4 regions of the Bradyrhizobium sp. USDA 241 genome follow, and region 2 is predicted to be linked to each of the others. Evidence: predicted binding sites of a transcription regulator. Region 2 holds the regulator's gene; each other region holds the start of a gene.
What was found. Region 2 encodes PhoB, which activates phosphate uptake and scavenging genes when phosphate is short. Its sites were predicted from a motif close to TGTCATNNANCTGTCAT; they were not measured.

Region 1 (7,480 bases), 420 kb from region 2:
CGCGCGAGCGGCTGCGCTTGACGAGATGGGCGGCCTCGAGCCGCTTGAGCAGCGGCGTCAACGTGCCCGAATCCAGGAACAGCTTCTCGCCGATGTCCTTGACCGGCACGTCGTCGCGCTCCCACAGCACCAGCATCACCAGATATTGCGGATAGGTCAGGCCGAGCCGGTCGAGCAGCGGCTTGTAGACGCGGTTGAAGGCATGCGCTGCGGAATAAACCGCAAAGCAGATCTGGTTGTCGAGCCGCAGCGGCGCGTCCGCTGCCGATGGTTTCCTGGCCATTGCAGAATCTCACGAGGTTCGGCCGCATTGTGGGGCCGGTCGGCGGCACATTCAATTGCGAACAATTAAATGTGAGACAGCGCAATTTCAATTGCGCACAATCTAATTGCCTGCAATAAAGATCGCACCCACCCCAAGATCAGGGAGACCACAATGTCCGTGAACGTCCTCTACAAGACCAGCGCAAAAGCCACCGGCGGCCGCGACGGCCATGCAGCGACCCTCGACGGCGCGCTCGACGTCAAGCTCACCACGCCGAAGGAGCTCGGCGGCGGCGGCGCCGGCAACAATCCCGAGCAGCTGTTTGCGGCCGGCTATGCCGCCTGCTTCATCGGCGCGATGAAGTTCGTGGCTTCGCAGGGCGGCCCGAAGGTTCCGGCCGACGCCTCCGTCACCTCGACCGTCGGCATCGGACCGCGCTCCGAAGGCGGCTTCGGCCTCGACATCGATCTGGCGGTCTCGCTGCCGGGCCTTGCCCGCACTGAGGCCGAGGCGCTGGTCGAAAAGGCGCATCAGGTGTGCCCCTACTCCAATGCCACGCGCGGCAATGTCGACGTTCGCCTGACGGTCGTCTGATCGAAGTGCGGATGGGCTGGCCCCGGGACCTCCCCGGGGCGGGCCGCTTTGCTGTTTTGCCACGCCGCGGCATTGACGCGCGACGGCGCATGCGGCCCTACGCCGGGAGCCATTGCTGCTCCTGGCAAACCTCGCTAGGCCTGTGACCGAACCTCGACACAGGAGAAGCGAAGGCATGAGTTCTGAAGCCGCCCCAGGTGCCATGAGCGGACTGCGCGTCATCGATCTCACGCGCGTGCTCGGCGGTCCCTACTGCACCCAGATCCTCGCCGACCATGGCGCCGACGTGATCAAGGTCGAGCCGCCCACGGGCGACGAGGTGCGCGAATGGGGCCCTCCCTTCCACGAGGAGGACGCGGCCTATTTCGTCGGCATCAACCGCAACAAGCGCTCGATCGGCCTCGACCTCGCCGCCGAGGGCGGCCGCGCGGTGCTGCTCAAGATGCTGGAGACGGCCGACGTCCTGATCGAGAATTTCAAGCCGGGCACGCTGGAGAAATGGGGCATCGGCAACGAGAGCTTGCGCGAAAAATTCCCGCGCCTCGTGCATTGCCGGATCTGCGGTTTCGGTGCCGATGGCCCGCGCGGCGGCAACCCCGGCTATGACGCCATCATCCAGGCCATGACCGGCATGATCGCAGCGACCGGCTCGCCCGAGAGCGGGCCGATGCGGATCGGCGTGCCGCTGGTCGACATCACCACCGGCCTTTATGCGGCGATCGGCATCCTGATGGCGCTTTCGGAGCGGCAGCGCTCCGGCAAGGGCCAGTTCCTGGAGACGACGTTGTACGAGACCGGCCTTGCCATCATGCATCCGCACACCGCGAACTATTTCATGCATGGCAAGCCGCCGTCGCTCACCGGCAACGAGCACCCGAACCTCGTGCCCTACGCGATCTTCCCGACCAAGACCGACAACATCTTCATCGGCGTCGGCAATGACGGCACCTTCCGCAAGCTCGCCAAGGAGATCGGCAAGCCCGAGCTCGGCACCGACCCGCGCTTTGCCCGCAACAAGGACCGTATCGCCAATCGCGAGGCGCTGCGTGCCGAGCTTGCCGCCGTGTTCAGCCAGCACGAGGCCGAGCCGCTGTGCAATCGCCTGCTCGCGGCAGGCCTGCCTGCGGGGCCGGTGCAGAAGATCGACCAGGCGTTGACCAATCCGCACACGATCTACCGCGGCGATATTATCGAGAAGGACTGGTACAAGGGCGTGGCGTCACCGATCCGGCTCGATCGCTCAAAGCCGAGCCTGCGCCGCCTGCCGCCGAAATTCAGCCAGCACGCGGCGGAGGTGCTCGGCGAGTTCGGCTACTCCAAGGCCGAGATCGACGCGATGGTCGAGAATGGCACGGTCTGCGGCCCCGAGCGCAAGCGCTGAGATAAGACCGGGATCGAGCGTCGCCGCAGGTGCGCTCCCTCCCCCGCTTGCGGGCAGGGCCATCGCATATGACTTTCGGACGGGCCAGAGCAAGCGCCTCGTCCTTCGAGACGACCGCTTTGCGGTCCCCTCAGGATGAGGCTAAGTGGCATCAGTGCCCGTTGAAACTGCTGCCGCACACTCCGCCCTTATCCTGAGGGCCCGCCGGAGGCGGGCGTCTCGAAGGATGGCCGCAGGCGAGTATCCCGCCGCGTTTCCTCACATGCGATGGCCCTGCGCTTGCGAGGGAGGGCTGAGGAGAGTGTGTCTCCGCGAAGGGACAGCCCCCCAGAGGAGAAAGCGCTCGCCCGGCGCTGCGCGCCAACCTCTCCCGCAAGCGAGAGAGGTTTGGAGCCGGCGGCCTGACCGTCAGCCACAACGATGCCGCACTGCGACGCGACCACACGCGTGCGGCGCGCACGTCTTCGCCTATTCGACGGCTTCCCTTTTCCAGCGCTTGCCGCTTTCGTTTCGGCCGCTTACACAGTCATGTGAACGTCATATGGTGCTGCTAGCGCAAGCGCTTCTTCAGTGACGGGCAAGGGAGGATTCTTGATGGCTCTTCGACATATTGGTGCGGCTGCCGCATTTGCACTCACGGTCGGCTTGTCGGCTTCGCCGGCGCTGGCTGTGACGGAAATCCAGTGGTGGCACGCGATGACCGGCGCCAACAACGACGTCATCGTCAAGCTCGCCAACGACTTCAACGCCGCGCAGAGCGACTACAAGGTGATCCCGACCTACAAGGGCAACTACGCCGATACGATGAACGCCGGCATCGCGGCGTTCCGCGCCGGCAACGCGCCGCACATCATGCAGGTGTTCGAGGTCGGCACCGCCACCATGATGGCCGCGACCGGCGCCGTGAAGCCGGTCTACAAGCTGATGGCCGAGACCGGCGAGAAGTTCGATCCGAAGGCCTATCTGCCCGCGATCACCGGCTACTATTCGACCTCGAAGGGCGAGATGCTGTCCTTCCCCTTCAATTCGTCGTCGACCGTCATGTGGGTCAATCTCGACGAGCTGAAGAAGGCGAATGTCGAGATCCCGAAGACCTGGCCTGAAGTGTTCGACGCCGCCAAGAAGCTGCACGACAACGGCCATCCCACCTGCGGCTTCTCCAACTCCTGGGTCACCTGGGTCAATCTCGAGCAGCTCTCCGCCTGGCACAACGTGCCGCTCGCCAGCAAGGCCAACGGCCTCGACGGTTTCGACACCGTGCTGCAGTTCAACGGACCGCTCCAGGTCAAGCACCTCGAGAAGCTGGTCGAGCTCCAGAAGGACAAGACCTACGACTATGCCGGCCGCACCAACACCGGCGAAGGCCGCTTCACGTCGGGCGAATGCCCGCTCTACCTGACCTCGTCGGCCTTCTTCGGCAACGTCAAGGCGCAGGCCAAGTTCGCCTTCACCGCGGTGCCGATGCCCTATTATCCCGACGTGAAGGGCGCGCCGCAGAACTCGATCATCGGCGGCGCTTCGCTCTGGATCATGGGCGGCAAGTCGGCCGAGGAGTACAAGGGTGTCGCGAAGTTCCTGACTTTCCTCTCCGATACCGATCGTCAGGTCTATATCCACAAATCGTCGGGCTATCTGCCGATCACCAAGACGGCCTATGACAAGGCCAAGGCCGAAGGCTTCTACAAGGACCAGCCCTATCTCGAGACCCCGCTGCTCGAGCTGACCAACAAGGAGCCGACCGAGAACTCCCGCGGCCTGCGCCTCGGCAACATGGTGCAGCTCCGCGACGTCTGGGCCGAAGAGATCGAGCAGGCGCTGGCCGGCAAGAAGACCGCCAAGCAGGCGCTGGATTCGGCCGTCGAGCGCGGCAACACGATGCTGCGGCAGTTCGAAAAGACCGCCGTGAAGTAAGGCGACAAGCGGCAGGCCGGTGAAGCCGGCCTGCCGCTGCTGCGGGCATCATGCAAAAGCAAGCCATTTTCCAATCCAAGCTGTTGCCCTACGCGCTGGTTGCGCCGCAGCTCGCGATCGTCCTGATTTTCTTCTACTGGCCTGCCTTGCAGGCGGTGATCCAGTCCTTCCTGCTCCAGGACGCCTTCGGCCTCTCGACCAGCTTCGTCTGGTTCGAGAACTATATCGACCTGTTCAAGGACCCCGCCTATTTCGAGGCGATCCTGCGCACCTTCTTCTTCTCGTTCGCGATCGCGGTGTCGTCGCTGTCGTTTGCACTGCTGCTCGCCGTGATGGCGGACAAGCCGCTGCGCGGCTCGATGCTCTACCGCACGCTGCTGATCTGGCCCTATGCGGTGGCGCCGCCGGTCGTCGGCGTGCTCTGGATCTTCATGCTGCATCCCTCGCTGGGGGTGCTCTCGCGCTATCTGCGGGCGCTGGGCATCGACTGGAATCCGCTGCTCGACGGTGACCAGGCCGCGGCGCTGATCATCCTCGCCGCCGCCTGGAAGCAGATCTCCTACAATTTCCTGTTCTTCCTCGCCGGCCTGCAAAGCATCCCCAGAAGCGTGCTCGAGGCCGCCGCGATCGACGGCGCGCGCCCGATGCGGCGGTTCTGGACCGTGACCTTCCCGCTGCTGTCGCCGACCATCTTCTTCCTCCTGGTCGTCAACATCGTCTACGCCTTCTTCGACACGTTCGGCATCATCGACACCATGACCCGGGGCGGCCCCGGCAAGTCGACCGAGACGCTGGTCTACAAGGTCTATACAGACGGCCTGCTCGGCGGAAATCTCGGCAGCTCTGCGGCACAGTCGGTGATCCTGATGATCATGGTCATCGTGCTGACGGGAATCCAATTCCGCTTCGTCGAACGCAAGGTGACCTACTGATGGTCGAGGAAGAGGGCTTCCGGCGCTACGTCGCCCACATCATCCTCTGGATCGGGATCGCGATCGTCGCCTTCCCGGTCTATCTCGCCTTCATCGCCTCCACCCAGGACAACGCGGTGATCGCCAACGGCCAGATGTCGCTGCTGCCGGGCGGCCATTTTCTCGAGACCTACTATCAGACGATCTTCGTCGGAACGAGCGGCTCGACCCGCGAGCCGGTCGGCAACATGATGCTGAACTCGCTGGTGATGGCGCTGCTGATCGCCGTCGGCAAGATCGCGATCTCGATCATCTCGGCCTATGCGATCGTGTATTTCCGCTTTCCGTTCCGGATGCCGATCTTCTGGCTGATCTTCATCACCCTGATGCTGCCGGTCGAGGTTCGCATCTATCCGACCTACAAGATCGTCGCCGATCTGCACATGCTCGACAGCTATGCCGGCCTGTCGCTGCCGCTGATCGCCTCGGCCACCGCGACGCTGCTGTTCCGCCAGTTCTTCATGACGGTGCCGGATGAGCTGCTGGAAGCCTCACGCATCGACGGCGCAGGTCCCTTCCGCTTCTTCTGGGATACGCTGCTGCCGCTGTCGCGCACCAACATGGCGGCGCTGTTCGTGATCCTGTTCATCCTCGGCTGGAACCAGTATCTCTGGCCGCTGCTGATCACCACGCGCGACGACATGCAGACCATCCAGGTCGGCATCCGCAAGATGATCACCACCACCGACGCGCTGACCGAATGGCCGATCGTGATGGCGACCGCCGTGCTGGCCATGCTGCCGCCGGTGTTCGTCGTCGTCGTCATGCAGAAGCTGTTCGTGCGCGGACTGGTCGAGACGGAAAAGTGAAGATGGCGAATAGCGAATGGCGCGTAGCGAATGGGGTCGCTGCGTCAGCCTTGCGTACTAACCAGTCCCCATTCGCCACTCCCTTTTCGCCATTCGCCGGAAGATCCCATGGCTAACGTCACCCTGCGCAACGTCCGCAAGACCTATCCCGGCGGCTTCGAGGCCATCAAGGGCGTCGACGTCGATGTCGGCGACGGACAGTTCTGCGTGCTGGTCGGGCCAAGCGGCTGCGGCAAGTCCACGCTGCTGCGCATGGTTGCGGGGCTGGAGACGGTCACCGGCGGCGAGATCGACATCGGCGGCCGAATCGTCAACGGAATCGAGCCCGCCGATCGCGACATCGCGATGGTGTTCCAGAACTACGCGCTCTATCCGCATATGAGCGTCTACAACAACATGGCCTATGGCCTGCGCAACCGCGGCATGGCGGAAGCCGAGATCAGGACCCGCGTCGACGAAGCCGCGCGCATCCTCGAGCTCACGTCGATGCTGGAGCGCAAGCCGCGCCAGCTCTCGGGCGGCCAGCGCCAGCGCGTCGCCATGGGCCGCGCCATCGTGCGCCAGCCCAAGGTGTTCCTGTTCGACGAGCCGCTGTCGAACCTCGATGCGAAGCTGCGCATCGCGATGCGGGTCGAGATCCGCAAATTGCAGCGCCGGCTCAACACCACGTCGATCTACGTCACCCACGACCAGCTCGAGGCGATGACGCTCGCCGACATTCTCGTCGTGATGAACGGCGGCCAGGTCGAGCAGGTCGGCAATCCCCTCGCGATCTACGAGAAGCCGGCGACGACCTTCGTCGCCTCCTTCATCGGCGCACCGCCGATGAACCTGATGTCGACGCGGCCAGAGGAAATCCGGTCCCAGCTCGCCGGGAGCGCGGCGGCCGACGCCGGCATCCTCGGCATCCGCCCGGAAGACTTCGTCATCACCGATCAGACCCCGGACGGCGGCGTCGCCTTGCCGCTCACCGTGGAAGCGATCGAGCGCGTCGGCGCCGAAACCTTCGTCTACGGCTCCCGCGAGCAGGAGGACCAGCGCGTCGCCGCCACGCCCGGCGAGCTGCCGCCGGGCGAGATCATCGTCCGCATTCCCGGGACCGAAGCGCCACCTATTGGCGCGAGAATCCGCGTCGCCGCGGCGCGGGCGAAGCTGCATTTGTTCAGCGGCGACGGGCGGACGCGGTTGGAGGCCTGACCGGATTCGCGGGGCCGACAGACGAAACTGCGAAAACAACCCCATGCACAGTAGAAGGGGGCTTGTTTTCATTGGAATAATTCGCCCCGCGAACTCGTCATGCCCGGGCTTGTCCCGGGACAAGCCCGGGCACGACGATGTGAAGCGCCCGAGCGAAAGCAAACCGCGTCACATGCGGGAATGACACCTGTGCAAGCTCACCGCTACGTCCTTGAACCTCCACGAGGATATTCCCATATTGCTGATCAAGGGGTGCCTTGACGGGCCCTGAAACACCAAAGTCGCTTCTGCGAGGACTTTGTAAACTATGTCTCGTGTTCCAACGCTCTCCAGTCCCTTTCTGCTGGGCTTC
Region 2 (7,480 bases):
ATCAAGCGCATCGCCTACCGTGCGGCGCGTTCCGGCCTCATCACCGGCGTGCTGCTCGCCACCGCCCGCGTCGCCGGCGAGACCGCACCGCTGCTGTTCACCGCGCTGTCCAACCAGTTCTTCAGTCTGAGCCTGGACAAGACGATGGCCAACCTGCCGGTGACCATCAACAACTTCGTGCAGAGTCCCTACGCCTACTGGAAGCAACTCGCCTGGAGCGGGGCGCTGCTGATCACCCTGACCGTGCTTGCCCTGAACATTGGCGCCCGCATCCTTGGTGCCGAGAGGACCGCAAAATGAGTGAAATGTCTGTTTCCGTAAGCGCGCCGACCGTTCATCCCGGCTCGCAGCCGCTGCCCGAGGCGCCTGCCAAGGTCACCGCGCGCAACCTCAACTTCTACTACGGTGAGCACCATGCGCTGAAGAACATCAATCTGGCGCTGGGCACCAATCGCGTCACGGCCTTCATCGGCCCGTCCGGCTGCGGCAAGTCGACCCTGCTGCGCATCTTCAACCGGATGTACGACCTCTATCCGGGCCAGCGCGCCACCGGCCAGCTGTTGCTCGACCACACCAACATGCTCGACCCCAAGCTCGACCTCAATCTGCTGCGCGCCCGGGTCGGCATGGTGTTCCAGAAGCCGACCCCGTTCCCGATGACGATCTACGAGAACATCGCTTTCGGCATCCGCCTCTACGAGAAGATCTCGAAGTCCGAGATGGACGATCGCGTGGAGAAGGCGCTGCGCGGCGGCGCGCTGTGGAACGAGGTCAAGGACAAGCTCAACGCCTCCGGCCTGTCGCTCTCCGGCGGCCAGCAGCAGCGCCTCTGCATTGCCCGCACCGTCGCGGTCCGGCCCGAGGTGATCCTGTTTGACGAGCCGTGCTCGGCGCTCGACCCGATCTCGACCGCCAAGGTCGAGGAACTGATCCAGGAATTGTCCGAGAACTACACGATCGCGATCGTCACGCACAACATGCAGCAGGCGGCGCGCGTCTCCGACAAGACCGCCTTCATGTATCTCGGCGAGTTGATCGAGTTCGACGACACCAGCAAGATCTTCACGTCGCCGAGCGACCGGCGCACGCAGGATTACATCACCGGCCGGTTCGGCTGAGGAGACGGAACATGGGTTCTGAACATACCGCAAAGGCTTTCGATACCGACCTCCAGGAACTCACCCGCCTGGTCGCCGAGATGGGCGGCATCGCCGAGCGCATGATCGTCGATTCCGTCGACGCGCTGATCCGCCGCGACGTCACGCTCGGTCAGCGCGTCGTCGCCACCGACGCCGAACTCGACACGCTGCAGAAGCGCATCGAGGAGCGCGCCGTGCTCACCATCGCCCGCCGCCAGCCGATGGCCGTTGATCTGCGCGAGATCGTCGGGGCCATGCGCGTCGCGACCGATCTCGAGCGCATCGGCGATCTCGCCAAGAACATGGGCAAGCGCGTCGCAGCGCTGGAGACGGATTTTCATCCGCTGAAACTGTTCCGCGGCCTGGAGCACATGACCGACCTCGTTCAGCAGCAGGTCAAGTCGGTGCTGGACGCCTATGCCGCGCACGATCTGCCGGCAGCGATGGCGGTGTGGAAGGGCGACGAGGAAGTCGACGCCATCTGCACCTCGCTGTTCCGCGAACTCCTCACCTACATGATGGAGGATCAGCGCAACATCTCTTTCTGCATCCATTTGATGTTCTGTGCCAAGAACATCGAGCGGATCGGTGACCACGCCACCAACATCGCCGAGACCGTGTTCTACATGATCGAGGGCCAGGCGATCACCGACAAGCGGCCGAAGGGCGACATGACGACCTTCGCCACGACGGTGCCGAATACCTAAGCGGTGCCGAATACCCAAGGAGCGACGACAACATGGGCGCACGCATTATGGTGGTTGAGGACGAGGAAGCTCTCACCGAGCTTCTTCGCTACAACCTCGAAGGCGACGGCTATGACGTTGAGACGGTGATGCGCGGCGATGATGCCGACACCCGCCTCAAGGAGCACATTCCCGATCTGATCGTGCTCGACTGGATGCTGCCGGGCCTGTCGGGCATCGAGCTGTGCCGGCGGCTGCGCACCCGTCCCGAAACCAAGCAGCTGCCGATCATCATGCTGACCGCGCGCGGCGAGGAAAGCGAGCGGGTGCGGGGACTTGCGAGCGGTGCCGACGACTACATCGTCAAGCCGTTCTCGGTGCCGGAGCTGCTGGCGCGCGTGAAGGGCCTGCTCAGGCGCGCCAGCCCCGAGCGGCTCGCCACCGTGCTCGCCTATGGCGACATCGAGCTCGACCGCGACAAGCGCCGCGTGGCGCGTTCGGGCCGGCCGATTGATCTCGGCCCGACCGAATATCGTCTGCTGGAGTTCTTCCTGGAGCATCCCGGCCGCGTGTTCTCGCGCGAGCAGCTGCTCGACAGCGTCTGGGGCCGTGACATCTACATCGACGAGCGCACTGTCGACGTCCACATCGGCCGCCTGCGCAAGCTGCTCAATCTCGGCCGCGAGCAGGATCCGATCCGCACCGTCCGTGGCGCCGGCTATGCGCTGGACGATCGGTTTGCGAAGGCGGAACAGACCTGAGTTTTGTGGATGTCTAATTAGTCGTCCGTGAAGAATGCAGATCGGCCTGAGACATAGGCAGAAGTTGTCTCGATAAAGTATTCGATTTTGCAAGAAAGCCGGGTGTTGGGCCGCGGTTTCTTGCGTTTTGGGATTTTGCTTTCGAGCGATTCGTGATTCCCTGACGGCGGGTCATCGGCATTGGGGACGGCGATGAGCAAACCGCGGGATGATCGCCAAAAGGACCTGTTGCTTCCGGCGCTCGATCAAATCATCGACATGGGCCACCCGCTGGTGCGGTTGGCGGCGCTGATCGACTGGAACTTTCTGGATGACCGCTTTGGTTCGGTGTGCCAAACCGGTCCGGGGCAGCCTGGACTGCCGACGCGGCTTGTCGCCGGCCTGTTCATCCTGAAGCACATGCACAATCTCTCGGATGAGGTGCTGTGCGCTCGCTGGATCGAGAACCCTTATTACCAATACTTCTGCGGCGAGTTGAGCTTCTGCCACCGGCTGCCGTTCGATCGATCGTCGATGACGCGCTGGCGCCAGCGGCTCGGCGAGGAGGCTCTCGTCGCGCTGATCCAGGAAAGTCTGTCGGTGGCACACAAGACTGGCGCCATCGGTCCCAAGGACCTGGAGCGAGTGGTGGTCGATACCACGGTGCAGCCCAAGGCCGTTGCGCATCCGACCGACGCGCGGCTGACGCATCGGGCCATCACCAAGCTCGTCGGGTTCGCCAAGCGCAACCGTGTGCCGCTGCGCCAGAGCTATCTGCGCCTGGCCAAACGCGCCGCCATCATGGTCGGCCGCTATACCCACGCTCATCAGTTCAAGCGCGCCCGGCGCCAACTCAAGTTCCTGCGGACGCGGCTTGGCCGGATCATCCGCGACGTCCGCCGCAAGATTGATGGCGATGCGGCGCTGGAAGCGCGCTTCGGCCCGCTGCTCGATCTGGCGCAGCGGGTGCGCAGCCAGGATCAGCATCAGCGCGGCCCGAAGATCTATGCGTTGCATGCGCCGGAGGTCGAGTGCATCGGCAAGGGCAAAGCCCGCGCGCCTTACGAGTTCGGCTGCAAGGTCAGTATCGCCACCCCCGTGACGTCCCCGAAGGGCGGACAGTTCGTGCTCCATGCCAAGGCGCTGCACGGCAATCCCTTCGACGGCCACACGCTCGGCCCCGTGGTCGCCGACATGGAGAAGCTCACCGGGGTGGAGGCTCGCCGTATCCATGTCGACAAAGGGTACCGCGGCCACAACTACCCGCACCGGTTCAGGGTCTGGATCTCGGGTCAGGTTCGCCGCGTCACGGCTTCCATCCGGCGCGAGATGAAGCGTCGCGCGGCTGTCGAACCCGTCATCGGTCACGTCAAGGCCGAGCACCGCATGGACCGCAACTATCTCAAAGGCCGCGTCGGCGACCGTATCAACGCCGTCCTCGCCGCGGCCGGCTACAACTTCGGCCTGCTCCTGCGATGGCTCGCAGAACTCTTGCGGGCCATCATCCGGGCCTTCGCCGAAACTGTCCCGGCTCAAAAGATCGCTTAAATCAGCGCTCGTCCGCGTTCTTCACGGAGGACCAATTAGCGAGCCGCGGCAACAATCTTGGCCGTCATCCCGGGGCGCGCGTAGCGCGAGCCCAGTATCCATAACCACCGGACGTGGTTTGGCGAAGACTCGCAGTAGCCATCTCGCGCAATCACTGCGCCCTTTGGCTATGGATCCCCGCCTCCGCGGGGATGATACCGAGTAAGTCGAGCCGTCATTGTGTGACGGCTGCAGTCAGCTAAATCCGCAAACTCACCGCGTGCCCGGCTTCGCCGGTGCGCGCCGGCGATCCGCTGCGGGTTGATACGCCACACGCGAATGCTGGGCGCAGTAGGGCAGGCCGGAGAGCGCCTTGCCGCCGCAGAAGAAGAAATCCGGGCTCGAGGGATCGCCGACCGGCCAGTGGCAAGTCGCCTCGTTCAGCTCCAGCAGTGACAGCCGCTGGCTCATCGGCACCACATTGTCGTAGGTGACGGGTTCGGCCTCGACCTCGACCTCGAAGGCCTGCGCCAGCGCGGTGTTGCCGCGGGCAACGGGGCGGGTTACCCGCATCATGTGCTGCGCGGGGCGCGCCTTGCGCGGCCGAGGCGCTGCCGACGAAGGGCTCTTGGCGCGGCCGGACAAGCCGAGCCGGTGCACCTTGCCGATCACGGCATTGCGGGTCACATTGCCGAGCTCAGCCGCGATCTGGCTGGCCGAAAGTCCGGCCTCCCAAAGCTTCTTCAGCTGCTCGACGCGATCATCGGACCAGGTCAAAACCGTCATTGCACCCTTTCCCTCGCTGCGCGCCTGCCATCCTGGGGCCTTCGCAGCGATTGCCTAAGCCTTGAAAAACCCGTGCCGCCAGAATCCCTTAAGGCTCGCCGGGCGCGCTCAAGACGCCCGAACGTTTGCGCCGGTACATGAGGACTTAAGGGATCAGAACTGCTGCACGAGATGTCGTATCTGACAGTCCAAACGCTACAATATGGCGTGACTCCCGCGCAAGAGTTCGCCGACTCGCGTCCACATGTTCCGTGGTGAAAATCCCGCAAAATCGGCACCGCAAGACTACGGATTCAGCGTTTCGCGGGGCTTTCCGGGCGGCATTGACACCCGTCTTGCCAAGCATAAGATAGTCCTACGTGCCGCCCTTAAAAGGCGGCACGTTTCGTTTTCCGGGCCGGTCAATGGTGCGTTGCGTAATGCACGCGTCACACCGTCCGCAACATTCAAGTGACGTCATGACCAACAGCGCCGCGCCGCATTTGCTCCCCGTTTTCGCCAGGGCCGACCTCGGTTTCGAGCGCGGAGAAGGCTGCTGGCTGATCGCGACCAATGGGGATCGCTATCTCGATTTCACCTCCGGCGTGGCGGTGAATGCGCTCGGCCATGCGCACCCCACGCTGGTCAAGGCGTTGCAGGAGCAGGCGACGAAGCTCTGGCACATGTCGAACCTGTTCCAGAGCCCGGACGGCGAGAAGCTCGCGGCGCGTCTGTGCAATGAGAGTTTTGCGGACTTCGTGTTCTTCTGCAATTCCGGCGCCGAGGCGCTGGAAGGCGTGATCAAGCTGGTGCGCCACCATCACTTCTCCAAGGGGCATCCTGAGCGCTACCGCATGATCACATTCGAGGGCGCCTTCCATGGCCGCACACTGGCGACGCTGGCCGCCACCGGCTCTGCAAAATATCTCGAGGGCTTCGGCCCGCCGATGGACGGCTTCGACCAGGTGCCGCATGGCGACCTGGAAGCTGTGAAGAAGGCGATCGGCCCGCACACCGCTGGCATTCTCATCGAGCCGATCCAGGGCGAGGGCGGCGTTCGTTCTGCGCCTCCCACGTTCCTGAAGGCATTGCGCGAGCTCTGCAATGAGCGCGGCCTATTGCTCGCCTTCGACGAGGTGCAGACTGGCATGGGCCGCACCGGCGAACTCTTTGCCTACAAGCGTACCGGTGTTGTGCCCGACGTGATGTCGCTGGCGAAGGCGCTCGGTGGCGGTTTCCCGATCGGCGCGGTGCTCGCCACCGCCGACGCTGCGCGCGGCATGGGGCCGGGCTCGCATGGTTCGACCTTCGGCGGCAATCCGCTCGCGATCTCGGCTGCGAACGCCGTTCTCGACGTCATGCTCAAGCCCGGCTTCTTTGACCACGTACAGAAAATGTCGCTGCTGCTGAAGCAGAAGCTCGCCTCCGTGATCGATCGCCATTCAGATGTCGTCAGCGAGGTGCGCGGCGAGGGGCTCCTGATCGGCATCAAGGCCGTGGTGCCCTCGGGCGATCTCGTCGCGGCGCTGCGCGCCGAAAAATTGCTCACCGTCGGAGCCGGCGACAATGTCGTGCGCTTCCTGCCGCCCTTGATCGTTACCGAGGCGGAGATCGAGGACAGCGTCGGGCGGCTCGAACGCGCCTGCACTGCGATCTCGTCCAGCCAGACCAAGCGGGCGGCAAGCTGATGAGCAAGACGCCCAATAAAGCTCCAAAGCACTTTTTGGACATCAACGAGCTGCCGCTGTCGGAGCTCAAGAGCATGCTCGCCGCCTCGTCCGCCATGAAGGCGAAGCAGAAGGCGCACCAGCCGGTCAGGCCGCTCGAAGGCAAGACGCTGGCGATGATCTTCGAGCGACCCTCGACGCGGACGCGGGTGTCGTTCGATGTCGCCATGCGCCAGCTCGGCGGCGAGCCCATCATGCTCACCGGCGCCGAGATGCAGCTCGGTCGCGGCGAGACCATCGCCGACACCGCGCGGGTGCTGTCGCGCTATGTCGACGCCATCATGATCCGCATCCTCAATCACGAGGCGCTGCTGGAGCTCGCGGCCTATGCGACCGTGCCCGTGATCAACGGCCTGACGCGGCGGTCGCATCCCTGCCAGGTGATGGCCGACCTCATGACCTATGAGGAGCATCGCGGCCCGATCGAGGGCAAGACGGTGGCCTGGACCGGCGACGACAACAACGTGCTGGCGTCCTGGGCGCACGCCGCCGAGCGCTTCAAATTCCAGCTCAACGTCGCAACACCTCCGGAACTCGCGCCGAAGAAGGCAATGCGCGACTGGATCAAGACGTCAGGCGCGCCGATCGTGCTCGGCACCGATCCGGAAGCCGCCGTGCGCGGCGCCGATTGCGTCGTCACCGACACCTGGGTGTCGATGGGCGACAAGGAGGGCGAGCACCGCCACAACGTGCTCAAGCCCTACCAGGTCAATGCCAAGCTGATGTCGCTGGCCAAGCCCGATGCGCTGTTCATGCACTGCCTGCCAGCCCATCGCGGCGAGGAGGTCACGGATGAAGTGATCGACGGTCCGCAATCGGTCGTGTTCGACGAGGCCGAGAACCGCCTGCACGCGCAGAAGGGCATTCTGGCCTGGTGCTTCGACGCGGTGAAATAG
Region 3 (7,480 bases), 220 kb from region 2:
CGAGCCCTCGCTCATGACGCGGTCGACGGCGAGGCCGAGCTGCTCCGATATCTGGTCGAGCGTGACCTCCGGAACGCCCTGGTCACCGCGCCGCTTATGCGCGAGCAGGCGATGGGCGTTCTCGATGGCGCGTTCGCCGCCCTTGACTGCGACATACATGCTTCAGCTTCCTTTGCTCACGACGCGCGTGGTGCGCGGGATCGCAACCACGGCGTCATCGGCGACCAGCACCACGTCGATGCCGCGCGGAAACAGCGCCTCGTTGACCCGCAGGCGCTCGAACAGGTCGAAAGGCTTGATTGACGCCTGCAGCGTCGCGACACCATCGATGCCGGGGCCGCGCAGCTCGAAGCCGCGCCCGGAGGCCAGGCTATCGACCTGAATGATCACCGTGGTCGAACGATCCGGGTATTCGCTCGTCCCGAGCGCAAACCGGTCGAGCGGCGGAAGCGCCGTACCGTCGCTGATCAGCGCGAAGCTCGCGATCGAGCAATCCTGCACCACTGGCGCGCCGGTATGAAATTTCAACCACTTCACCAGGTCGGAGCTCTCCGCCATCCGCGCATCGAGCCAGAGCGGCGTGTCGTGGTCGAACAGCGTGAGCGCGATCGCGGCGGTGCCGCGCATCATCGGCCCCGGCGCTCCGGCCATCGGCACGATGCGCTGAACCGCGCCCGGCCGCGCCATGGCGTCCATGACGGAGCGAAAGGTCGATTGCGCCGACAGCACCTTGTCGGCAAAACCCGGCGGCAGTTCCGCAATCGTGGTCATGATCTCAGCCCTCACCGCGCACCATGGTGTAGAAATCAACCTTCGTCGCGGCGGTCTCGGCCGCCGCCTGCTTGCGCCGAATCATAAGCTGCTCTCGCAAGGGCGCGATGACACCCCGCTCCACCGCGCCGCCGTATTCACGGGACTGGACCAGCGCATCGCACAACGCGATCAGCCGCGCCTTGTCACCGTCACGGCCGAGCGTGTAGCCGAACCCGACCTCGCCGCTCGTAAGCCGCACCGCGGCACGCGACACCGTGGCTTCACCGAGATTGAACGGCGCGCCGTCGCCGCCGACCCGGCCGCGCAGCATGACGAGCCCGTTTTCGGGCACGCGCAGATCCTGATGGGCCGGGAGGGCCAGGTTGCGGAGGCGAGCGGCGATCTCGCCCGCCTCCGCTTGCGCCAGCACCGCCATCGCGGCCTTGCGCTGGGCCTGCTGATTGTTGTGTTGCGTCACCTGGTCCACCGAACTTGCCGCATTGAAGTTGTCTATGATAATAGACAACTTCATACGGACGCGCCATGACTGTTTCGTGACAATGATGTGATTTTTGGAGTAGGCTTCCCGCGACATGAGCATGCAGGACACAGCCTCCTCGGGCGTCGCGCTATGGCGCCTCGTTGCCGACGGCATCGAGCGCGGCATCGCCGATGGCCGCTTTGCGGCCGGCGACAAGCTGCCTGGCGAGATGGAGATCGCCGAAACCTATCGCGTCAACCGCCACACCGTGCGGCGCGCGCTGGCAGCCCTCGCCGAGCGCGGCCTGGTGCGGGCCGAGCGCGGCAGCGGAACCTATGTCGAGGCGCAGAAGCTCGCCTATCCGCTGCGCTCGCGCACGCGCTTTTCCGAGATCGTCGGTGCGGGCGGCCGCGAACCGCATGGGCGGCTGATCGAGGCGACCGACGATGTCGCGACGCGCGAGCTCGCGCGGGAGCTGGGACTGAAGACCGGCGCGCCCTTGATGCGGATCGAGGCGATTCGTCTCGCCGACCGCACGCCGATCTGCGTCTCCACCACCTGGCTGTCGGCGGAGCGGTTTCCGGACGCCGGCGCCGTGTTCGCCGCGACGCGCTCCATGACCAAGCTGCTCGAACATTATGGTGTGCGCGACTACCGCCGCGGCGCGACCCGGATCACCGCCGGCATCGTGGACGCGACCGACGCCTCACGGCTTGATCTGGCGCTGGGGCGGCCGATCCTGGTGGTCGACGCGACCGACCACGATCTCGAGGGCAGGCCGCTGGTGACAAAACACTCGCGCTTCGCTGCGGAGCGGGTGGAGTTTCTGGTGGAGTCGTAGAGGGCTCTCGCTCCGCGAATCCGGATTCTCGTAGGGTGGGCAAAGGCGTACTTGCGCCGTGCCCATCATCTCGCCGCAAATTCGAGGATCGGTGGGCACGCTTCCGCCTTCGCTCTTCGAGCTACGGCGGACAAGCCGCTTTGCCCACCCAACGGCACCTGCGTTCAGGCCACCGCCCGTCGCCCGATGATCGCAAAGCGCAGCTTGCCCGAGATGAAATCGATCGCGGCCACCGCAACCAGGATCATCAGGATCAGGAACGAGACCTTCTGCCATTCCAGCACGCGGATCTGCTCAGCGAGCTGGAGGCCGATGCCGCCGGCGCCGACGATGCCGATGATGGTGGCCGAGCGGGTGTTCGATTCGATGAAGTAGAGCACCTGGCCGGCGATGACGGGCAGGACCTGCGGCAACAGGCCGAAGCGGATCTCGTGCAGCGCGCTGCCGCCGGAGGCGCGGATGCCCTCGACCTGCTTCTGGTCGGCGCCCTCGAACGCCTCCGAGAACAATTTTCCGAAGGCGCCGAAATCCGACACCGCGATGGCGAGCACGCCGGCGAACGGGCCGAGCCCGACCACGTTGATCCACACCAGCGCCCAGATCAGCGTATCGACGCCGCGGATCGAATCCAGGAACCGGCGGACGGGAAAGCGCAGAATGCTCGACGGCACGATGTTGCGGGCCGCCAGCAGGCTCACCGGCAAGGCAAACAGCGCTCCCAGCGTGGTGCCGAGCAACGCGATCGACAGCGTCTCGCCGAGCGCCTTCAGATAAATGGGCAGCGACGAGCCGGGATCGGGCGGGATCATCATCAGGCTGATCCAGCCGAGCTGGCTGAGGCCGGCGAAGAAGCGCGACGGTGAGAAGTCGAGATCGACGAGGCCGTAAGTGAGGATCGCGAACGCCGCGACGATCATGGCGGGCGTCGCGAGCCGCGCCGAGGCCGGCCGATCGAACACCTCGGGATAGCGCGCACGCATCTGCGCGGCATCGACCTCCTGCGGCTTCGTCACGTCCGCGCCTCCTTGCCGAACAGGTGGCCGCGCAGCCAGCCGGTGGCGATGTCGATGATGAAGACCGTGACGACGATAGTGAGCAGGATCGCGCTGACGTCGGAGTAGTAGAATTTGCGGATGGCGACGACGAGCTCCTGGCCGATGCCACCGGCGCCGACGAAGCCCATCACGGAGGCCTCGCGGACGTTGATCTCGAAACGCAGCAGCGCGTAGCTGGCATAGCCCGCGGTCACCTGCGGCACCACGGCAAAGCGCATGCAGGACAGCCAGCTCGCGCCGGTCGAGCGAATGCCCTCGACCGGCTTCATGTCGGCGTTCTCGACGATCTCCGAGAACAGCTTTCCGAGCGCGCCGGTGGAGTGGATCGCGATCGCCAGCACGCCCGCCATCGGACCGAGCCCGAAAGCGATGACGAAGACCAGTGCGAACACGATCCCGGGCACCGTGCGGGCGAATTCGAGCAGCCGCCGCACGACGAAGCGCAGCCAGGGCGCAGGCGAGGTATTTTCAGCCGCGAAGAAGTTCAGGCAGAAGGCGAGAGTCGCGCCGATCAGCGAGCCGACATAGGAGATCAGCAGCGTCTCGCCCAGCATCTTCAGCCATTTGCGCCAGCCCCAGAACCACTCGCCGACATCGGTCCAGACCCGCTGGCCGTTGTCGAGCGTGAGGATGCGGTCGAAATAGCTGAGGAAGTTGCCGAAATAGGTGAACAGCGTGCGTAAATTCACTTCCGCGCCGATTGCGGCGAGAACGAGCGCGGCGGCGAAGATGACGGCACCCAGCAACAGGCGGAGCCGCCTGCGCGCAACCGCCTGGCGATAGGCGGCATTGAGCACGGCGAGCTGTTGCTCGGGGAGGATCGAAACCGCTGTCGTCATCTGTCGAAACAGGTCCGGTCAAAGAAAGAGCCGGGTCCTCGGGACCCGGCTCAGGTGCATCGTCCCAAAAACTCAGGACGCCTTCTTTTTACGCAGCGCATCGACGAACTTGATCAGCTCGATCGTGCCATCCCAGTCCTTGGTGGTGGCGGGATGAAAACCCTTCTTCTGGCCGTCGGAGAGACGGTCGAAGGCGGCCTTGTCCTTGGCCGGCGCGTCGAAGAACGCTTTCGCAATGGCGGCCTTGGCGTCTTCCGGCAGGTCGGAATTGTAGGCATAGGGGCCGTTGATGATCGGCGCCGATTTATGGACGATACGGAAATCGTCCTTCTTCATCGCCGAGCCGTCGGGGTTCTTCAGCATGCCCTTGGTCAGCATCTGCGCCAGCGTGGAATCATTATCGCTGGTCCACTGGTTGGCCGCGACGTCGACCGTGCCCTGCGCCAGCGCCAGCATCGCGTTCTCGTGGCTGCCGGTGAAGACGACCTTGCTGAAATAGGTGTCGGCATCGTGGATGCCCAACTTGTCGAGCTCGAAGCGCGGCACGTTGTTGCCGGAGGTCGAATTCGGGTCGACGAGGCCGAGGTTCTTGCCCTTGAGGTCGTCGATCTTCTTGTAGGCGCTGCTCGCCTTGACGAAGAACACCGAGTAGTAGCCGGTCGAGCCGTCGGCGTTGATGTCGTTGGCGAAGGCGTCGGTCTTGACGCCGGTCAGGCGGGCGCGGGCGAACGAGGCCGAGCCGTAGCTCGCGATGTGGATATTGCCGGCGCGCTGCCCTTCGATCACAGCGGCGTAGTCGTTGGCGATGCGCAGCGTGACCTTCACGCCGAGCTGCTTCGAGAGGTATTCCACGAACGGGGTCCAGCGCTCGGTGACGCCCGAGGCGTTCTCGGCCGGCACGACCGCGAAGGTCAGCTCGGGGTATTTGGTCTTCCAGTCGCTGGCCGAGGCGGAGGCCGTGAACGCGAGCGCGGCGGCGCCGGCAAGGACTAATCTGCGAGTGATCATGATACCCTCTTCATCGGTTGGGGTCGGTTGACGCAAGAAACTTGCAACTCAAAGGATGCGCCGCGGCTCAGGCCGCAGCGGCCGTTCCAAGCGCCGGGACGCCGGCGGACGCCGGCACAGGCATGCCGCCCATGGCCTCGTTGGCCTCGAGATCGTAGAGCTCGCGCGCGACCTGGTCGGTCAGCGCGGACGGCGCGCCGTCGAACACCACGCGGCCAGCGGCCATGCCGATCAGGCGGTCGCAATAGCTGCGGGCGAGATCGAGCGAATGCAGGTTGCAGAGCACGGTGATGCCGAAATGCTTGTTGATGCGCAGCAGCGCATCCATCACGATCTTGGTGTTGCGCGGGTCGAGCGAGGCGATCGGCTCGTCGGCCAGAATAATATCGGGCTGCTGCACCAATGCGCGGGCGATCGCCACGCGCTGCTGCTGGCCGCCCGAGAGCTGATCGGCGCGCTGGGCGGCGAGCGAGGCGATGTCGAACTGTTCCAGTGCGGACATCGCCAGCGCCTTGTCCTGCTCGGGCCAGGCCTGCAGCAGCGAGCGCCAGGCCGGCATCGTCGCGAGGCGTCCCATCAGCACATTGGTGAGCACGTCGAGCCGGCCGACCAGGTTGAACTGCTGGAAAATCATGGCCGAACGGGCACGCCACTGCCGCAGCTCCTTGCCGCGCAACGCGGTGACGTCGAGGCCGTCGAACAGGATGCGTCCCTGCGACGGCGTCGCAAGGCGGTTGATCGTCCGCAACAATGTCGACTTGCCGGCGCCGGATCGCCCGATTACACCGACGAAGCCACCGGGGGAGACCTCAAACGAAGCATCGTCCACCGCGGCTTTTGCGCCGAAGCGACACGTCAGACCATCGACCACCAGCATGCAGGGCTCCAGAGTAGCTGGAGCCAATCGCTAACGTCCATGCTTAACACTTGTGTGACACGGCCGTTGCAGCGCAGCGATCCTGCACACGTCATCCCCTGTCATCGCCACGTCATGACATTGTCATGAATCCGCTCGAAGAGGAACGCCCGCCCTCGCAGCTCGGATGCAACATGGCCACCAAAGCTCTTTCGGTTCAGCCGACCATCGACCCCTCGGCCAAACTGCATGAGACCCGGCTCGGCGCCTATACCGAGGTTGGCGCGCGCACGATCCTGCATGAAGTGGCGATGGGCGATTACTCCTACGTCGTCAACGATTCGCAGATCACCTACACCACTATCGGAAAGTTCTGCTCGATCGCGGCGATGACGCGCATCAATCCCGGCAACCATCCGATGCACCGCGCGACACAGGCGCACTTCACTTACCGCTCCAGCGCCTATTTCGAGGGTGAGAGCGACGATGCCGAGTTCTTCGACTGGCGGCGCCAGCATCACATCCATATCGGCCACGACGTCTGGATCGGCCATGGCGCGATCGTGTTGCCGGGTCGCAACATCGGCACCGGCGCGGTGATCGCGGCCGGCGCCATCGTCACCAAGGACGTGCCGGCCTACACCATCGTCGCCGGCAATCCGGCCCGTATCGTGCGACGGCGGTTCTCGGAGGAGATCGCCGGGCGCCTTGCGAAGCTCGCCTGGTGGGACTGGGATCACGACAAATTGCGCGCGGCGCTGCCCGATTTCCGCAAGCTCGGCATTGAAGATTTTCTTTCGACATACGAAGCACGGGCGAGCTCTCTCACCAATCCTCCGGCCAGCAAACGAAGCGCGATCGCGTGACAGACATATTCCTCGAAGGCGGCCGGACCCTGATCGGCGCCGAGTTCGTCGAAACCTCACTCCTCGTGTCAGGAACGGATATTGCGCGGGTCGATGCTTCGCGCGGCCGTGCGCGGCTGGCGATCGATGCTCGCGACCTGCTGGTGCTGCCCGGCATCGTCGATCTGCACGGCGATGCCTTCGAGCGACAGATGATGCCGCGCGCCGGCGTCGATTTTCCAATCGACGTCGCGCTCGCCGACAGCGACCGCCAGGCGATCGGCAACGGCATCACCACCGTCTTTCACGCCACGACCTGCTCCTGGGAGCCGGGCCTGCGCAGCGCCGACAACGCGCGCGGCCTGATGGAGGCGATCGAGCGGCAGCGCCCGCAATTCGCCGCCGACACCCGCTTCCATCTGCGCCACGAGACCTACAATCTCGATGCCGAACCCGAGATCGCCCAGTGGCTCGCCGAGGGCCGCGTCGACCTGTTCGCCTTCAACGACCACATGGACGGCACCGTCGCCGACATGGCCAAGCCGCGCAAGCGCAACCGCATGGTGGAGCGCACCGGACTTTCGAGCGAGGAATTCGACCGGCTGGTCGAGCGCGTGGTTTCGCGCGCCGACGAGGTACCCGCTTCGGTGTCGCGCCTCGCCGCCTCTGCCCGCGCGGCCGGCGTGCGGATGCTCTCGCACGATGACGCAACGCCGGCGATGCGCCGGGAGTTTCGTGAACTCGGCGCTGACATCGCGGAGTTTCCGATCAACGAGGAGACGGCGCGGGCGGCGGCGAGCCA
Region 4 (7,480 bases), on a different contig from region 2:
GATTCTTCTCCACCGCGACCCGGCCCACCGACAGGAACACCGGTGCCGGCAGGCAGAGATCGATGGCACGGGGATGGAACAGGCCGGTATCGACCCCGCGCGGCCACAGCACGACATTGTCGAAGCCGCGGTCGGTCAGTTCGCGGGCCAGCGCCGGGGTTGCCGCCATCACCGCACGGCTGGGCGCATGGAAACGGCGCAGCGCGTGCCAGATCAGCGAACCCGGCACCGGCACGCGGGCGCGGACATATTCGGGGAAGCGGGTGTGGAAGCTGGTCGTGAACGGCAGCTTGCGCTGGCGGCAATAGCGGCGGACCATCAGTCCGATCGGCCCTTCCGTCGCGATGTGGATGCTGTCCGGACGCGCTTCCTGGATCAGCCTCGCGATCCGGGCCGGACGCGGCATGGCCAGCCGCACGTCGCGATAGCTCGGCATCGCGAAGGTGCGGAACGATTGCGGCGTCAGGAACGCGAATTCGACGTCGAGACCCCTGGCCGCGTCGGCAAGCTTGGTCAGCGTCCGAACCACACCGTTGACTTGCGGGTGCCAGGCGTCGGTCGCGACCAGGATACGCATCAGGCGGCCCTTGTCATGCGGCTCTTGCCGCGACCTGCGGGACGGCTGCCGGCTTTTGCAGATGATCCGCCCAGGTGATGATCTCGAAATGGCCGTCGTCGTGCTCGACCAGGGCGGTGCAGCTCTCGACCCAGTCGCCGCAATTCATGTAGCGGATGCCGGCCTCGTCGCGGATCACGGCGTAGTGGATGTGGCCGCAGATCACGCCGTCCGCCTCGTGGCGCCGCGCCTCGGCGGCGAGCGCCTGCTCGAACGCGCCGATATAGTTGACGGCGTTCTTGACCTTCTGCTTGGCCCATTGCGACAGCGACCAATAGGGCACGCCGAACAGGCGGCGGAAGAAGTTGACGAGGCGATTCATCTGGATCGCGAAGTCGTAGGCCTTGTCGCCGAGATGGGCGAGCCAGCGCGCGTTCTGCACCACGAGATCGAAGATGTCGCCGTGGATGACGAGATAGCGCTTGCCGTCGGCGCCGGCGTGAACCGTGTTCTCGACGACGTCGATGCCGCCGAAATGCGTGCCGTAATAGTTGCGCAGGAACTCGTCGTGATTGCCGGGGATGTAGATGATCTTGGCGCCCTTGCGCGCCTTGCGCAACAGCTTCTGGACGAGATCGTTATGCGATTGCGGCCAATGCCAGCTCGATTTCAGCGCCCAGCCGTCGACGATGTCGCCGACGAGATAGATCGTGTCGGCATCGTGATAGCGCAGGAAGTCGAGCAGGAGATCGGCTTGAGAACCGCGGGCTCCGAGATGAACGTCGGAGATGAACAAGGTACGAAAGCGCCGCTCCGGGCTCTCGTCACTCACAGCGTAACTTCCCATGCGCCAGCCTGTAACAATGTCCCGTGACAGGGGGATGACCGATTGAACCTTGAGGCACCTCAGCTACGAATCAAACTTCGCCTCGCCCTCCCCGCGAATATCAGTCGCATGCGACAATCAGGCGACACGGCGCCGCAGGAGGCGCAAAGGCAGATCGCCTTGTCCCTCCGGAAGCAGGTGCGCTCCCTCCCCCGCGTGCGGGGGAGGGTTGGGGAGAGGGTGTTTCACCGGTGGGATTCTCCAAGAGGAGAAAGCCCTCACCCGTCGCTTCGCGCCGACCTCTCCCGCAAGCAAGCGGGAGAGGTGAACGAGCCCCGCGTCAGTAGAACCTGTGGAAATGATGGATCGGCCCATGGCCGTGGCCGACGCTGAAGCGGTCGGCGGCGGCGATCGCGGCGCTGATCCAGGCCTTGGCATTGCGCACGGCGTTTTCCAGATCCTCGCCCTTGGCCAGCCCCGCCGCAATCGCCGACGACAGCGAGCAGCCGGTGCCATGGGTGTTGCGGGTGGCGATGCGCGGCGCGGCGAGCGTGATCGTGCTGTCCGCACCGACCAGATAGTCGATGCTCTCGGCGCCCTCGCCATGCCCGCCCTTGACCAGGACGGCGCGGCAGCCGAGCGCCAGCAGGCGGCGCCCCTGGCTTTCGATCTCGGCCTCGCTTGCCGCGACCGGCTCGTCGAGCAGAGCCGCGGCCTCCGGCAGGTTGGGCGTGATCACGGCGGCCAGCGGTATCAGCCTGGTGCGCAGGGCGTCGACGGCTTCCGCGGCCAGCAGGCGGTCGCCGGAGGTCGCGACCATGACGGGATCGAGCACGATGTGCCGGGGCGCCCAGCGCGACAGCGCGGCGGCGATGGCATCGGTGCTGGCGACCTGGGCCACCATGCCGATCTTCACCGCGCCGATTTCGAGATCGGAGAACACCGCGTCGATCTGTCCGGTGACGAACTCGGCCGGCACCGCGTGGATCCCGGTGACGCCGCGCGTGTTCTGCGCCGTCAGCGCCGTGATCACGGAGGCGCCGTAGACGCCGAGCGCGGCAAAGGTCTTCAGGTCCGCCTGGATGCCGGCGCCGCCGCTCGAATCGGAGCCGGCGATGGTGAGTGCGACCGGGGTCGTCATGACGATTTTCCGCGTTTTCGAGCCATGAGCCGTCTTAGCAAGCTCGCACCGAACCCAGCAAGTTCGCTTGCTAAATCCGGCCGGTTTTGGCCTATTAGCCGGAAGAATACGCTTTCGGAGTGCCCGCGATGGTTCCTTTCTTCGTCCAGATCAAATGCAAGCTCGGCCAGTCCTACACGGTGGCCAATGCGCTTGCCGAAGCCGAGATCGCCTCCGAGATCTACTCCACGGCCGGCCAATACGACCTGCTGGTGAAGTTCTACGTCGACAAGGACACCGATATCGGCCATTTCGTCAACGAGAAGGTGCAGGTGCTGCCGGGCATCCAGGACACCCTCACCATCATCACCTTCAAGGCGTTCGGCGCGGGCTAGCAGGCTGCTGCAAAACTGTTCTCGACGGCGATAATGACCTGTGATTCCGTGGAAGTGAAGGCACGGGGAGATTTGGATGCGAGGACGGGACGACCAGTCGGAAGGTTTGTTCGCATATGTTCGGCTTGAGGGGCGGATTCCGGCGGATCACCCATTGCGGGCGATCCGGGGATTGGCGGATGAGGCGCTGGGTTCGCTGAACAAGCGTTTTGATAGGCTTTATTCCTCGACGGGGCGCCCCTCGATTGCGCCAGAGATGCTGCTGCGGGCGACGCTGTTGCAAGCCTTCTTCTCGGTGCGCTCTGAGCGAATGTTGGTGGAGCAGATCAGCTACAACCTGTTGTTCCGCTGGTTCGTGGGGCTGCCGATGGACGCGGAGGTTTGGCATGCGACGGTGTTCACCCACAATCGCGATCGGCTTTTGGAGGCGGAGGTGGCGCGCGAGTTCCTGGGGGCGCTGCTGGCCTTGCCACAGGTGAAGAAGCTACTGTCGAGCGAGCACTTCTCGGTCGACGGGACACTGATCGATGCCTGGGCGTCGATGAAGAGCTTCCGGCCGAAGGATGGCTCTGGCGAGCCTCCGGCGTCGGGCCGCAACGGCGAGCGAAACTTCCATCAGGAAAAGCGTTCGAATGAGACCCATAGCTCAACCACTGATCCCGACGCCCGGCTCTATCGCAAGGCGGCTGGCCGTGAGAGCCGGCTGTGCTTCATGGGGCATGTTCTGATGGAGAACCGCAACGGGCTTGCAGTCGATGCGATGCTGACACACGCGACGGGGACGGCGGAACGAGAAGCGGCGCTGACCATGGTCGATCGTCGGAAAGGCAGGAGGAGGAAGCAAAAGCGTCGCATGACGCTGGGCGCGGACAAGGCCTACGACGCGACCTCTTTTGTCCAACATTTGCGTAAGCGCGAGGTGACGCCGCACGTTGCGATCAACGGCACGGTCAGCAAGCATGGCGTGGTCCGCAAGACGGCGGTCGATGGCCGCACCACGCGGCATGCGGGCTACGGGATCAGCCAAATCTCGCGCAAGCGGATCGAGGAAGTGTTCGGCTGGATCAAGGCGCAGGCCGGCCTCGATCAGGTCAAGGTGCGAGGACTTGCCAAGGCCAACGCGGTGTTCACGTTTGCGGTCGCTGCCTACAATCTGATCCGCATTCCAAAACTACTGGCTCCAGCCATCGCCTGAGACAAGGCGACAGCGTTCCAGCTCGTTTGTCCGACATCCGATCTCGACCCGCCCCTGCAAAACGACGACTTAAATCACACGAAAGCGAGACTTCTTCAGCAGCCTGCTAGAGCATGATCCGGAAAAGTGCGAAGCGGTTTTCCGGAAAGATCATGCGCAAACAACAGCTGAAACGCGATGACGATTCGTCCAAATCTCATCGCGCTTTAGCGCTGCTGCGCTAGCTGCCCTGCTTGCGTTTCGGCGGCGTCGGCCCGTCCACCGGCGGCAGCGATTTGAGGTACTCCGCCATCGCCGCGAGATCCTGGTCCGGCAATTGCGAGGTGTTCTTGATCACGCGCGTCATCGCGCCGCCGGCGCTGTCGCCATCCGGCAATTCACCGGTCTTGAGGAAATAGGCGAGATCCTTCGTGCTCCACTCGCCAAGGCGCTTCTGGGTGATGTTCGGAACCCATCCCTCGCCTTCCGGATTCGGACCGCCGGCAAATCGCTCGCCGGCGATGATGCCGCCGAGCGCATTGCGCGGGCTGTGGCACTCGGCGCAATGGCCGAAGCTGTTGACGAGATAGGCGCCGCGATTCCACTGCGGCGACTTGCTGGCGTCGGCGACGAAGGGCTTGCCGTCCATGAACAGGAACTTCCAGATGCCGATGTTGCGCCGGATGTCGAAGGGAAAGCTCACCTCGTGATCACGCACCTTGCCTGCAACCGCCGGCAGCGTTTTCAGATAGGCAAAGAGATCGAGCACGTCCTGCCGCCTCGCGTGCTGGTAGGAGGTGTAGGGAAAGGCCGGAAAATAGTGCTGGCCCGAGGGCGAGACCCCGTGCATCACCGCGTTGACGAAATCGGCGTCCGTCCATTTGCCGATGCCATCGTCCGGATCGGGCGAGATGTTCGGCGCGTAGAACGTTCCGAACGGCGACTTGATCGCGACGCCGCCACCAAGCCTGAGACGATCTGGCTGATTGGGAACGGCATGGCAGGACGCGCAGCCGCCGGCGTTGAACATCACCTCGCCATTGGCGAGATCGGGCGCACGGCCCGGGATGGCGCTCGCAGCCGCCACCACCGGCGCGCTGAGCCACCAGTAAAGGCCGGCAGCGGCGATCGCGACGAGCAGCGCCGCGACAATTGTTCGTTGCAACATGCGCACCCATTCACTCGTTACGGCGAACCTATGACCGATGTCGTTGCCACTCCAGCCACGAAGATTTTAGCCCACCCCGGCCGGAGACGGGAATAAAGTGAAATGCCGGCTGTTGGAAGTTTGGCAGCCCGTCGAATTCAACAGGGAGAATGTCATGAACAAGTCCGTCATTGCCGTGTTCGCGCTCGGTGCCGTTGCCTTTGCGGGGTCCGCGAACGCCGAAAAGCTGAAGGCAACGCTGGACGGCAAGGCCGAGGTGCCGGCGACGACCAGCAGCGCCACGGGAACGGCCGATCTGAACTACGATGCCGCCAGCAAGAAACTGTCCTGGACCGTCACCTATTCCGGCCTCTCCGGCCCTGCCACAGCCGCGCATTTCCACGGGCCCGCCGAGGCCGGCAAGAACGCAGGCGTTGCTGTCCCGATCCCGAACGCGGCCTCGAGCCCGGTCAAGGGCGAAGCGACCCTGACCGACGCGCAGGCCGCCGATCTGCTCGGCGGCAAGTACTACATCAATATCCACACTGCAGCCAATCCGGGCGGCGAGATCCGGGGACAGGTGACGAAGTAAGCCTCGAGGCTGCTTCGTTGCGCGAAGGCCGGGCGCTGGAGGGGGCGTCCGGCCTTTTCGATTCCGGGAGGCGCTCAAGCCGCGTTCAGCGCCTGCGCGAGGTCGGCGATCAGGTCCGACGGGTTCTCGATGCCGATCGAAAGCCGGATCGTGGAATCGAGGACGCCGATCTTGCGGCGGATGTCGGCGGGGACGCCGGAATGGGTCATGGTTGCGGGCAGGCTCGCAAGCGATTCCGTTCCGCCAAGGCTCACCGCCAGCTTGAGGATCTGCAGCGCGTTGAGGAACTTGACCGCCGCCTCCTTGCCGCCTTCGATGTCGAAGGAGAAGGTGGACCCGGCACCGAGACACTGCCTCGCAAACGCGCGCCCGGCCGGCGAGTCCTCCTCGTGATGACCGAGGTAATGGACCTTGGCGACCTTGGGATGATCGCGCAGGAAGTCCGCCACGAGGCGCGCATTGTCGTTGGCCTTCTCCATCCGCAGGCTGAGCGTCTCCAGCGAGCGGTTGATCATCCAGCAGGAATGCGGATCGAGCTGGGTCCCGATGGCGCCGCGCAAGGCCTTGATGCCCTTCATGATCGCCTTCGAGCCGAGCGCGGCGCCCGCGATCAGGTCTGAATGACCGCCGACATATTTGGTCAGCGAATACAGCGAGAGGTCCGCACCATGCTCGATCGGCCGCTGAAACACCGGTCCGAGCAGCGTATTGTCGCAGGCAATGACCGGTGTGTGTCCCTGCGCCTTTCCGACCGCGTCGGCAATACGGCGGATCATCGCGATGTCGACCAGGCCGTTGGTCGGATTGGCCGGCGTCTCGATCAGGATCATCGACACCCGCCCCTTGCCCATGGCCTCCTCCGCGGCCTGCCTGACCGCCGTCTCGTCGATGCCGTCGGCAAAGCCGACGGCGCCGATCGACAGGCGCGCAAGCGTGTTCGTCAGCAGGGTTTCCGTCCCGCCATAGAGCGGCTGGGAGTGCAGGATGACATCGCCGGGGCAAATGAAGGCCAGGATCGTGGTCGAGATGGCCGCCATGCCGGATGAGAACAGCGCACAACTCTCCGTGCGCTCGTAGATCGCGAGCCTGTCCTCGACGATTTCGCTGTTGGGATGGTTGAAGCGCGAATAGACGAGGCCCGCGCCCATGCCTTCCGGCGGCTCGCGCCGTCCTGCCCGTCCTCGGCCGTCTTGAACACGAAGGTGGAAGTCAGGAATACCGGCGGCTTGATGGCGCCTTCGGACAGTTGCGGATCATAGCCATAGGTCAGCATCAAGGTTTCCGGATGCAGCATATGGTTGCCGATATGGGTCTTGGACGGAAACGGTTTTGCCATGGCCTATCTCGCTGTTGATTCAATTCCGCGCCGGGCGTTGGAACCTCCGGATGCCGTGAGACATCGATGCCGCATCGGCATCACCATAGATAACCTCTTTGAAAGCGATCCGTCAGGCCATGCGAACGGAATTCGTGGCTGGCTCGTGGCCAGTCGCGATCAGAGGTAGCGCCAAGCGCGCGGATGGAGCGCAGGCAATCCGGACAGACCCATCGGCTTCGACCGGCTGGCGCGGCGATCGCAGAAACCGTAGGTCGCATGAACTCAGCGAAATATGCTTCCACCGTCCCGGGTGTCGTCGCGCTCGTCCGGGCTACGAACTTCGGGCCACGAA

Region 1: a site for PhoB is predicted at 2,765-2,781, ahead of ugpB (sn-glycerol-3-phosphate ABC transporter substrate-binding protein UgpB). Genes of this name have one in related genera too.
Region 3: a site for PhoB is predicted at 5,965-5,981, ahead of phnC (phosphonate ABC transporter ATP-binding protein). Genes of this name have one in related genera too.
Region 4: a site for PhoB is predicted at 1,427-1,443, ahead of ABIF91_RS43110 (UDP-2,3-diacylglucosamine diphosphatase). Genes of this name have one in related genera too.

Annotation. Positions count from the first base shown of each region.
Region 1 covers NZ_JBMGPZ010000004.1:1,431,707-1,439,186, reverse strand. Annotated here, with positions in the region: gene ABIF91_RS16635 (MarR family winged helix-turn-helix transcriptional regulator) at 1-283, opposite strand, end outside; gene ABIF91_RS16630 (organic hydroperoxide resistance protein) at 437-859, shown strand; gene ABIF91_RS16625 (CaiB/BaiF CoA transferase family protein) at 1,035-2,240, shown strand; gene ugpB (sn-glycerol-3-phosphate ABC transporter substrate-binding protein UgpB) at 2,835-4,151, shown strand; gene ugpA (sn-glycerol-3-phosphate ABC transporter permease UgpA) at 4,202-5,083, shown strand; gene ugpE (sn-glycerol-3-phosphate ABC transporter permease UgpE) at 5,083-5,931, shown strand; gene ABIF91_RS16605 (sn-glycerol-3-phosphate import ATP-binding protein UgpC) at 6,040-7,128, shown strand; gene ABIF91_RS16600 (Hsp20 family protein) at 7,436-7,480, shown strand, end outside.
Region 2 covers NZ_JBMGPZ010000004.1:1,850,426-1,857,905, forward strand. Annotated here, with positions in the region: gene pstA (phosphate ABC transporter permease PstA) at 1-300, shown strand, start outside; gene pstB (phosphate ABC transporter ATP-binding protein PstB) at 297-1,118, shown strand; gene phoU (phosphate signaling complex protein PhoU) at 1,130-1,846, shown strand; gene phoB (phosphate regulon transcriptional regulator PhoB) at 1,879-2,586, shown strand; gene ABIF91_RS18455 (IS5 family transposase) at 2,779-4,113, shown strand; gene ABIF91_RS18460 (GcrA family cell cycle regulator) at 4,366-4,878, opposite strand; gene ABIF91_RS18465 (aspartate aminotransferase family protein) at 5,337-6,545, shown strand; gene argF (ornithine carbamoyltransferase) at 6,545-7,480, shown strand.
Region 3 covers NZ_JBMGPZ010000004.1:2,069,377-2,076,856, reverse strand. Annotated here, with positions in the region: gene ABIF91_RS19565 (carbon-phosphorus lyase complex subunit PhnI) at 1-159, opposite strand, end outside; gene phnH (phosphonate C-P lyase system protein PhnH) at 163-771, opposite strand; gene phnG (phosphonate C-P lyase system protein PhnG) at 776-1,240, opposite strand; gene phnF (phosphonate metabolism transcriptional regulator PhnF) at 1,347-2,075, shown strand; gene phnE (phosphonate ABC transporter, permease protein PhnE) at 2,240-3,055, opposite strand; gene phnE (phosphonate ABC transporter, permease protein PhnE) at 3,085-3,969, opposite strand; gene phnD (phosphonate ABC transporter substrate-binding protein) at 4,042-4,977, opposite strand; gene phnC (phosphonate ABC transporter ATP-binding protein) at 5,045-5,854, opposite strand; gene ABIF91_RS19525 (chloramphenicol acetyltransferase) at 6,028-6,699, shown strand; gene ABIF91_RS19520 (alpha-D-ribose 1-methylphosphonate 5-triphosphate diphosphatase) at 6,696-7,480, shown strand, end outside.
Region 4 covers NZ_JBMGPZ010000005.1:4,376,773-4,384,252, forward strand. Annotated here, with positions in the region: gene ABIF91_RS43105 (glycosyltransferase family 4 protein) at 1-577, opposite strand, end outside; gene ABIF91_RS43110 (UDP-2,3-diacylglucosamine diphosphatase) at 591-1,403, opposite strand; gene thiD (bifunctional hydroxymethylpyrimidine kinase/phosphomethylpyrimidine kinase) at 1,723-2,523, opposite strand; gene ABIF91_RS43120 (Lrp/AsnC ligand binding domain-containing protein) at 2,652-2,897, shown strand; gene ABIF91_RS43125 (IS5 family transposase) at 2,974-4,092, shown strand; gene ABIF91_RS43130 (c-type cytochrome) at 4,313-5,239, opposite strand; gene ABIF91_RS43135 (CHRD domain-containing protein) at 5,394-5,810, shown strand; partial or broken gene ABIF91_RS43140 (cystathionine gamma-synthase family protein) at 5,885-7,146, opposite strand.